Regions from separate parts of the Streptomyces sp. 147326 genome, predicted to be linked through region 2. Evidence: riboswitches for the same ligand, from Rfam matches in the RefSeq annotation. Region 2 holds a riboswitch; each other region holds the start of a gene.
What was found. Region 2 has a riboswitch for cobalamin ahead of RIU97_RS04165 (hypothetical protein). Riboswitches for the same ligand answer to the same signal wherever they lie in the genome.
Positions count from the first base shown of each region.

Region 1: another riboswitch for cobalamin. It lies ahead of RIU97_RS13980 (ribonucleoside-diphosphate reductase subunit alpha); the one in region 2 lies ahead of RIU97_RS04165 (hypothetical protein).
Region 3: another riboswitch for cobalamin. It lies ahead of RIU97_RS34410 (ABC transporter substrate-binding protein); the one in region 2 lies ahead of RIU97_RS04165 (hypothetical protein).
Region 4: another riboswitch for cobalamin. It lies ahead of RIU97_RS05910 (DUF4430 domain-containing protein); the one in region 2 lies ahead of RIU97_RS04165 (hypothetical protein).

Region 1 covers NZ_CP134201.1:3,209,690-3,211,881, reverse strand. Annotated here, with positions in the region: gene RIU97_RS13980 (ribonucleoside-diphosphate reductase subunit alpha) at 1-1,211, opposite strand, end outside; cobalamin riboswitch at 1,356-1,487, opposite strand; gene RIU97_RS13975 (GNAT family N-acetyltransferase) at 1,529-2,026, opposite strand; gene RIU97_RS13970 (Uma2 family endonuclease) at 2,104-2,192, shown strand, end outside.
Region 2 covers NZ_CP134201.1:853,747-855,938, reverse strand. Annotated here, with positions in the region: gene RIU97_RS04170 (hypothetical protein) at 1-570, opposite strand, end outside; cobalamin riboswitch at 680-814, opposite strand; cobalamin riboswitch at 882-1,020, shown strand; gene RIU97_RS04165 (hypothetical protein) at 1,132-2,192, shown strand, end outside.
Region 3 covers NZ_CP134201.1:7,494,067-7,496,258, forward strand. Annotated here, with positions in the region: gene RIU97_RS34410 (ABC transporter substrate-binding protein) at 109-1,098, opposite strand; cobalamin riboswitch at 1,474-1,700, opposite strand; partial or broken gene RIU97_RS34415 (agmatine deiminase family protein) at 1,978-2,192, opposite strand, start outside.
Region 4 covers NZ_CP134201.1:1,269,705-1,271,896, forward strand. Annotated here, with positions in the region: gene RIU97_RS05900 (alpha/beta hydrolase) at 1-379, shown strand, start outside; gene RIU97_RS05905 (SRPBCC family protein) at 413-862, opposite strand; cobalamin riboswitch at 1,036-1,179, shown strand; gene RIU97_RS05910 (DUF4430 domain-containing protein) at 1,326-1,814, shown strand; gene RIU97_RS05915 (3-hydroxybutyryl-CoA dehydrogenase) at 1,977-2,192, opposite strand, start outside.

The DNA of each region.
Region 1 (2,192 bases), 2.4 Mb from region 2:
CGCATCATCCGGCCGTACAGGTCGCGGGCGGGCATGGTCTTGCGGGCCAGGCCCTCCGCCTCGGCCTTGCGGTAGGCGGCGTCGAACTCGTCGCCCCACAGGTCGACCAGCTCGGGCACGTCGGCCGGGGAGAACAGCGACCACTCGGCGTCCGCGTTCACGCGGCGCATGAACTCGTCGGGGACCCAGTGGGCGAGGTTCAGGTTGTGCGTACGGCGCTGGTCCTCACCGGTGTTGTCGCGGAGCTCCAGGAACTCCTCGATGTCCGCGTGCCAGGTCTCCAGGTAGACGGCGGCGGCGCCCTTGCGGCGGCCACCCTGGTTCACGGCGGCGACGGAGGCGTCGAGGGTCTTCAGGAACGGCACGATGCCGTTGGAGTGGCCGTTGGTGCCGCGGATCAGGGAACCGCGGGCGCGGATGCGGGAGTACGACAGGCCGATGCCGCCGGCGTGCTTCGACAGGCGCGCCACCTGGTGGTAGCGGTCGTAGATCGAGTCGAGCTCGTCCAGCGGGGAATCCAGCAGGTAGCAGGAGGACATCTGCGGGTGCCGGGTGCCGGAGTTGAAGAGGGTGGGGGAGGAGGGCAGGTAGTCGAGGCGGCTCATCAGCCGGTACAGCGAGGTCACTTCCTCGAGGGCCTGGACGCTCTCGTCCGCGGCGAGGCCGCAGGCCACGCGCAGCATGAAGTACTGCGGGGTCTCGATGACCTGACGGGTGATCGGGTGGCGCAGCAGGTAGCGGCTGTGCAGGGTGCGCAGGCCGAAGAAGCCGAAGCGGTCGTCGGCGCCCTCGGCGAGGGTGTGCTCGACCAGCGCGTCCAGCCGGTTCGCGTGCGTGCGCACGAACTCGGCGGTGCGGTCGGCGATCAGGCCCTCGCGGTGACCGACCTCGACCGAGGCCGAGAAGGAGGTGGAGCCCTGACTCGCGGCCTCGTCGCGCACGGCCAGCGTCAGCAGCCGGGCGGCGAGCTTCGAGTAGGCGGGGTCCTCGGAGATCAGACCGGCGGCGCCCTCGGTGGCGAGACCGCGGAGTTCGGCCTCGTCGGCGGCGGAGCTGCGGCCGCGGAGCGCGGCGGCGGCGACGCGCCCGGGGTCGGTGTCGGGGAGGTCCGCCGTCAGTTCGGTGAGGGTACGCAGCAGCGTGGCCCCCGGGCCCTCGGTGTTGTCGCCAGAAACGGACTCGGCGCGCGGTGCGGAAGGCGCGATGGTCACGGCGGGAGCTCTCCCTCGCTCGGCCCGGTCATCGGCGGAGCGGGGCGCGAGCGGGCGCATGCGGGCGTGGTAGGAACGCGTACACACCGCATGGCGTCCACCGGCCCAACCGCGAGGCCCGGACGTGTCGGCACCCGGTTCGGTCGAGCCGGGCGCGCTGTCGGCAGGTCATCGGACTTGGTGTCCGGTAGGCGGACACTTCATACCGTTGCGGGACAGTTCCGGATTCACACCGGATTCCCCTGCGCGACAGCAGCCTTGAGCATACATGTGGGGGCGGCCGTATGCGGCAACCCCCACATGTAGTGTCGGCGCGGCTACAGCTTGAGCCGATACGCGAGGAGTGTCAGGCCCGGGATCGGCGCCCAGTCCCGCTCGGGAACGCGTACGAAGCCCAGTTGCGCGTAGATCCGGTGGGCGCCGGCCATGCTGCGCTGGGTGGAGAGCACGACGCCCGTCACCCCCTCGATGGCCCGCGCCCGCTCGACGCACGCCCGCACCAGAGCCTCACCGGCGCCCTGGCCGCGCGCCGCCCGGGCCACCGCGAGCATCCGGAACTCCGCCTCGTCGGGGGCGGCGATGTCGGCGAGCGGGCTGCCGGGGGCGGCGAAGGTCACCCCGCCCAGGATCCGCCCGTCCCGCTCGGCGACGAGCACCTCGGCCCGGGCGGCCCGGCCGGCCACGTCGCGCAGCACGTTCAGGTAGCCGTCGTCCTCGTTGAAGTCCAGGTGCCCGTCGGCGAGGTAGGCCTGCGCCGTGATCTCACCCAGTTCCGCGTATTCGGCGGGCAGCGCCGTTCTGATCACCATGTCCATGCGGTCGAGTGTGCAGGACGGGTGTCGGCGGGCGGCGCTATGGTCGAAGAAGCACCGTCGAGGAAGGCGAGCGAGGCATGACCGTGATGACCGACAGGCCCCACATGACGATCGCAGAGTTCGAGCACCTGGCCCGGATAGCGGCCCGCGAGGCGGAGGGGCTGCG
Region 2 (2,192 bases):
GCCGCCGGCCCGAACGTCGTCGGGGGAGAAGGTGGGCTTGCCCGAGGTGCCGCCGATGCCCGTTCCGCCGAACACCCAGGCGTCCACGTCGCCCGGCTTCGGAGTGCGTGCCATGGCGCCGAGCGGGCTGTACGTCCAGTTCTTCTGACCGGGCGAGGCGATCCAGTACGACCAGTACGCGGTGGCCTGCGGGGTGAGGACGCACTCCTCCTTGTCCGGAGTGGGGTACTGCGTACCGGAGTTGAAGGAGCCGTTGCCTATCCGGCAGATGAATCCGTCACCGTCGTGGACGGTGCCGACGGTGGTGAAGCCGCCCGTGCGCAGCAGCTCGAAGCCGGTCGTCGGGGTGGTGTCGCAGCCGCGCTCGACCTTTCCGCCGAAGGGACCGAAGTCCACGGCCACGACGGCGCCGGTGGTGGCCGTGCACTGCTCGATCGGATCGGCATGGGCGGACGGGGGGACCGTGAAGAACGCAATTCCCGCACCGAGCGTCACGAAGGCCGCGGTCACGAGGGAGAAGAACCGCCGTCTCGTCCCCGACTGCCGTTTCGCCTGCTGTTCGGTCCCCACCGCGGCCCCTCGTCTCTGCCGGGGGGCTGCGTGCGTGGTGATGCGCCCCCGCACGGCTGCGAACGCCAGGGGGAGGCTGCGACGACCACACCGCAATCCACGACGGCGCTCTTCGTACTGTGTCCCGGCCCCAGGCATTCCGGCTCACCCGGAACGAACCGGGCCTACGGTTGCGGGTCAGCGCCGGAATTCGACCGGCTTCCCCTGGTGCTGAGCAGCTATCAGCCGGAGTGCAACACGGATTTCGCCGACGCGTCAAGATGGCATAGGCCTCCCGGATGCGCCCCCTGCCCACCCGCACGGATGGCTGGCGGTCCCTTGATCGCTCGGGTAGCGTCCTGGGCTGCCACATGGGGGAATCCGGTGCGATGCCGGAGCTGACGCGCAGCGGTGTGGGACGGCGGGGGCCGTTTCCGAGCCCGAATGCCCATCCGGCGATGCAGAACAGGAAGCCGTACCACGCGTTCCGGACGGCGGCCCCCGGCATGCCCGGCCGTGCGTCCGTACGGCGACCGCGTGGCGCCCGGGAAGGCCGGCGTCCGCCGATTCCAGGAGCAGGCCATGTCCCGTCCCCGTACGTCCCGCCGCCTCGCGCTCGCGGTGCCCGCCGCGCTCGGCGCCTTCGCCCTCACCGCGCTGCCCGCCTTCGCGACCTCGTCGCCGGCGCAGATCGCCACGTCCAAGACGAACGGCGTCGCCTACCTCAAGTCGCTGCAGGCGGCCGACGGTTCGTACGCCGGCTCCGGCCTGTCCAACGAGTGGGCGTTCAGCACCTTCGCCGCCGCCGGCACCGCGGTCGTCGACGTCGCCCCGGGCGGGGACACGACGAAGAACGCCCGCACCGTCTACCGGAACCTGCTGTCCACGGCGGGCTGGCCCTCGGCCTCCCCGGTGGTCACCGACTACGAGCGCGGCACCCTCAACGCGTACGCCGCCGGCATCGACCCGGCCCGCGTGTCGGCCTCCCGCAACCTCGTCGCCCACGTCTACTCCTTCTGGCAGACGGCCGAGGCGGGCTACTTCGGCCCGTCCGGCAACTTCAACGGCACCGTCTTCGCGGCCCTTTCGCTCGGTGGCGCCAAGACCCAGGCCGGCGGCAACCGCGTCCCGCAGGCGCTCACCGACTCGATGGTCACCCGCATCCGCGCCAACCAGCACGTCGACGGCGGCTGGACCTACAACAAGGCCGAGGGCAACCCCACCGTCCTCAACTCCGCGAGCGACGTCGACATGACCGGCGCCGCGATGGCCGCGCTCTGCGTCTCCGGCGTCCCCAACACCGACGCCGACGTCGTCCAGGCCAAGAACTTCCTCAAGGGCAAGCTCGTCGCCAGCACCGGTGCCTTCAACTCCATGTACGGGGTCAACACCAGCTCCAACGGCTGGGGCGTCGCCGGCCTCAACGCCTGCGGCATCAACCCGCAGACCGGTGACTTCCTCACCGCCAACGGCAAGACCCCCGTCGACTTCCTGATCGCCAACCAGTACAACCCGGCGGGCGGCTTCAAGTACAAGCCGTCCGACACCGGCCCGAGCGCCTACGCCTCGATCGACGCGCTGCGCGCCGTGGCCGGCGGCGGATTCACCACGGCCCCGCCCGTCCCGGTCACCCCCGGCGCCCC
Region 3 (2,192 bases), 6.6 Mb from region 2:
ACGGGATCCCGGGGCGCCGCGCGGGCCCTGGCCGGCCTGCCTCGCGAGGGCCGGACCGGCGTTCCTCATGGAGGCCGGCCCCCACGGGTGCCGGAGCCTTCGCCCCGGTCACTGGACGAGGCCCGGGTGGAGCTGACGCGCCAGCGACTCGACGGCCGACGGCACCCGCACGCCGACCACGGTGGAAGACAGCGGCAGGACCGCGAACCGCTGGTTCCTGATCGCGGGCACGTCCTTCAGCGCCGGATGGGCGAGCAGGAACTTCTTCTTGTCCTCGACCGACCGGTCGCCGTAGTCGTAGATGACGATGGCCTCGGGAGCGCGCTGCGCCACCTGCTCGAACGAGACGTCGCCGAAGGCCTTGTCCAGGTCGGCGAAGAGGTTCACCCCGCCGGCCCGGCGGATCATCTCGTTGCCGATGCCCTTGCCGCCCGCGGTGAAGGCCGTCTTGTCGCCGCTGTCGTACACGAAGAGCTTGACCGCGGTGACGCCGGTGAGCCCGGCCTCGACCTTGTCGAGGGTGGCGTGCAGCTTCCCCAGCTGCTCCTCGGCCCGCTCGGGCACGCCGAAGACCTTGGCGACCGCGCGGATCTCCTCGTCCATGGCGGCCACGTCCACCGGGCCGGTGGGGCACTCCTCGGTGTTGAGGCGGGTGTTGATCCCGGCCTTGGCGAACGCGGCCCGGCTGCGTCCCTCCTTCTCGTCGAAGGTGGAGGTCCACCCGCCGTAGACGAAGTCGGGCTCGGCCTCCAGGAGTGCCTCGAAGGACGGGTACTCCTTGGAGAGGACCTTCACGCTGTCGTAGGCGGCCTGGTACTCGGGGAGGACCTTGTCGTCGAGATAGCCCGTCCCCACCATCGACTTCTCCAGGCCGAGCGCCAGCATCACCTCGGTCGCGTGCTGGTTCAGCGACACCGCGCGCTGCGGCGGACGCTGATAGGTGCTCGTCACCCCGCAGTTGGTGACCGTGACGGGAAAGCCCTCGGCGGTCGTGCCCGGCGAGGGGGTGGCGGAGGGCGCGGTGCCGCCTCCGCAGCCGGATATCAGCAGGGCGACGGCGAGCGCGGACAGCACGGCCTTCGGGTGGTTGCGGGGCATGGGTGGTCCTCTCACCGCGGATGGATCGGATGTTCTTCACGCCCTGTCAGGGGCACAGGGCACGGGGCACAGGAGCGAGCGGGCGCACGGGGCCGGGCGGGGTGAATCGCGCCACGGCTCGCGGGGACGGCAGGCGGCGGCCCCGCACGGCGGCCACGGCGCCTGGGGGCAGGGCGTCGCACGGGACGCCCGGGCGGCCCGTCGTCTACGAGGGGATCGGCCCCGGGACGTCGACGTCGACGTCGAGATCGGGGAGGCCGGTGTCGTGCTCAACGCACCCAGCGGTGGTGACGGTCTGGTCGGCCACGTCAACTCTCCTTCGCGAGTCGCGGCAGAAAGGCCCCGGGGAGGCGTGCCCCGGGCCCCCGCACGACGCTTCGTCATGCGGGCAGTGGCAGGTCTTCGGACTCGCGGGCGCGCCTGCCGGTCTCCCGGCGGGCACCTACTGGCCGTCGCTTCCCGGGACCGGTTCCGGTCCCAGTGCGTATGACGGCGGTCGTTCCCACTCACCGCTGCGGGGCAGTCCCGGATTCCCACCGGGTTCCCTCTTACGACGCGCCCCGTCCGGCTGACGGGTGCGAACCAGCTGCGCTCACAGCCTACCCGCGAGGCCCGCACCCCCCGGCCGCCCCTGCCCGGCCGGGGGCGGGACGCACCACCGCAGCTGGGCCGGAGGCCACAACTCCGCCTCCGGCCCAGAGGACGGTCACGCGCCGAGGCCCCGCGGCGTGCCCGGACACCTCCGTGTACGCCTTGCTTCGTGCTGCCCTGCCCGCATTCTGGGCAGCCTCGGCGCCGCCCTCTTCCTCCCCCTCTGCTCCTGGATCGTCTCGTCGTTCCGCAACCGGACCGCCGGACCGCCGGACCCCCGGCCGGAGTTCAGGAGGTGCCGGCGGGCTTCCCGGGCTGGTCGTGGGTCGAGCAGTGGATGCCGCCGCCGCCCGAGGCGATCGTGTCGACCGCGACCGGCACGTTGTCCCGCTCGGGGAAGTGCTCCTGCAGGATCCCGCGGGCCTTGTCGTCGGCTTTGCGGTCCCCGAACTTGGGCATGAGGACGGCATCGTTGGCGATGTAGAAGTTGGCGTACGTCGACA
Region 4 (2,192 bases), 420 kb from region 2:
CGGGGACTTCGCGTCCAACATCAAGCCGTGCGCCTTCTGGGACCGGCCGGTCGAGGCGGCCACGCCGATGAACAAGAAGGCGAACGTGCTGACCGTGCAGAACGAGTGGGACTCACAGACCCCGCTCGTCAGCGGGCAGGGCCTGCACCGCGCGCTCAAGGGCTCGCGGATGGTGCTGGCGGCCGGCGGTGAGGGCCACGGGGTGTACCTCGCCGACCCCGCCTCCTGCGCCAACGCGCCGGTCCACGCGTACCTGACCACGGGCAAGCTGCCCGCCCAGGACGTGACCTGCCAGAACCCGGCGAGCGCTGCCGAGCAGCGCGGGTCCCTGGCCCCGTCGAAGCCGCTGCCGATCCCGGCCGGGCCCGGGCGGTTCTGACACCGCCCGGATGATGGTCGGCCGGACGGCCGGTCAAGCGCGGGACGCCTCTGCGGCAGCCTTGATACGGCGGCCGAAATCGGGGGCGTCCTTGCGCGCGGCGCTCACCGCGATACCGGCGAGCAGCTTGCCGAGGCCGTGGCCGTGCAGGGTGTTGAAGATCCGGACCCGGGTGCGGCCGCCGGGGAGGGCGTCGAGGTCGTAGCCGCCCTCGGCGGTGACCAGGTTCTTGCTCTGCTCGGTCCAGCGGATCAGGTGCGGCGGGTCGAAGCCGACGATGCGGAACTCGCGGGCGGTCTTCATCCCGGCGTCCTTGACCGTGCTGCGGAAGACCGTGCCGAGGGCCGTGGGGCCGTCCGGGGTCCTGGTGATCTCCTGGACGCGCGGGCTGAAATCCGGGTCGTTGCGCCCGTCGGCGAGGTAGGCGAAGACCTCCTCGACCGGCCGGTCGATCTCGACGCTCGCCTCGAACTGTCCGGACATGTCGGCTCCTCGGTGTGACTGCACCTGTGGTCCACGATCCCAGAACGTCACCCCGTGCGCGCGCCGACGACCGGGCGGCCGGCCGCCGCCGTGCCGGCGAGGACGGGTGGATCCTGGTGCGGACGGGTGAGTCCCGGTGAGTGCTGGTGGGACGGGGCGGCTGCCCCTACGATGCCTCTGGTCAGGTACATGCCCGACCCATAACTGAATGCCTGCGCGACTGGGGGAAGCCGGTGTGATTCCGGCGCTGACCTGCAACCGTGTGCGGCGCATCCGCGTCGCGAGTCGGACGACCCAGCGTGTGGTGCGTACGGCTTCCCACTGTCACGGTCTGCAGCACGAAGCCCTGAGCCCCAGGCTCACCGATCACCTGTGTCCGCTTCCCCGGGCCCGGGACCGCGGTGTGCCCGGGGCGACCGGGGCCGGCGGCGCACGACCTCGAGTTCACGCCAGGAAGGCACCCATGCGCCAGACTCCCGCCCGCCGCGCCCTGATCACCACGGCGGCCCTCGGGCTCGCCCTCGCCACGGCACCGGCCGTCGCGCACGCCGAGACCGCCCCGGACACGAACAAGAAGGTCAACGTGGCCCTCACCGTGCAGGGGCCCGACGGGCTGCTGTTCAAGGGGAAGGTCAACACCAAGGGGCACGACGTCACCACGGCGACCGGCGGCACGCACAAGTGCGACGGCACCAACGGGGCGGCGAACCCGACGGCCGTGCCCACCCCGACGGCCGCGCTCGACGACGCCGCCCGCCGGAACTACTTCGCGTGGGACGGCACCTGGTACGCGTCCTTCGACGACTTCTCCGTGGACTCCGTCAAGAACGTCAGCGGCGGCGGCTCGGCCTACTGGGCCATATCCGTCAACGGCACCCCGACCCCGGTCGGCGGCTGCCAGTTCAAGCTGAGGGCGGGCGACGAGGTGGCCTTCACCTGGACCGCCTTCTAGTCCGGCTTCCAGTCCGGCCTCCGGTCCGGGCCGAAAGCCCGCGTCCGTCAGGACGGAGCGCCTCCCGACAGGAGCGCGGAGCGGCTCACCGGGCCGCTCCGCGCTCCTTGTCCGTGCCACCAGGGGTCCCTCAACCCCGCAGCGGCACCACCGGGTCCCTCATCAGCCCCGGTCGTATGTGTGGAACCCGCGGCCGCTCTTGCGGCCCAGCAGCCCCGCCTGGACCATCCGCTGCAGCAGCGGGGGCGGGGCGTAGAGCGGCTCCTTGAACTCCTCGTACAGGGATTCCGCGATGGCCGCGACGGTGTCCAGGCCGATCAGGTCGGCGAGCTTGAGCGGGCCCATGGGGTGGGCGCAGCCCAGTTCCATGCCCGTGTC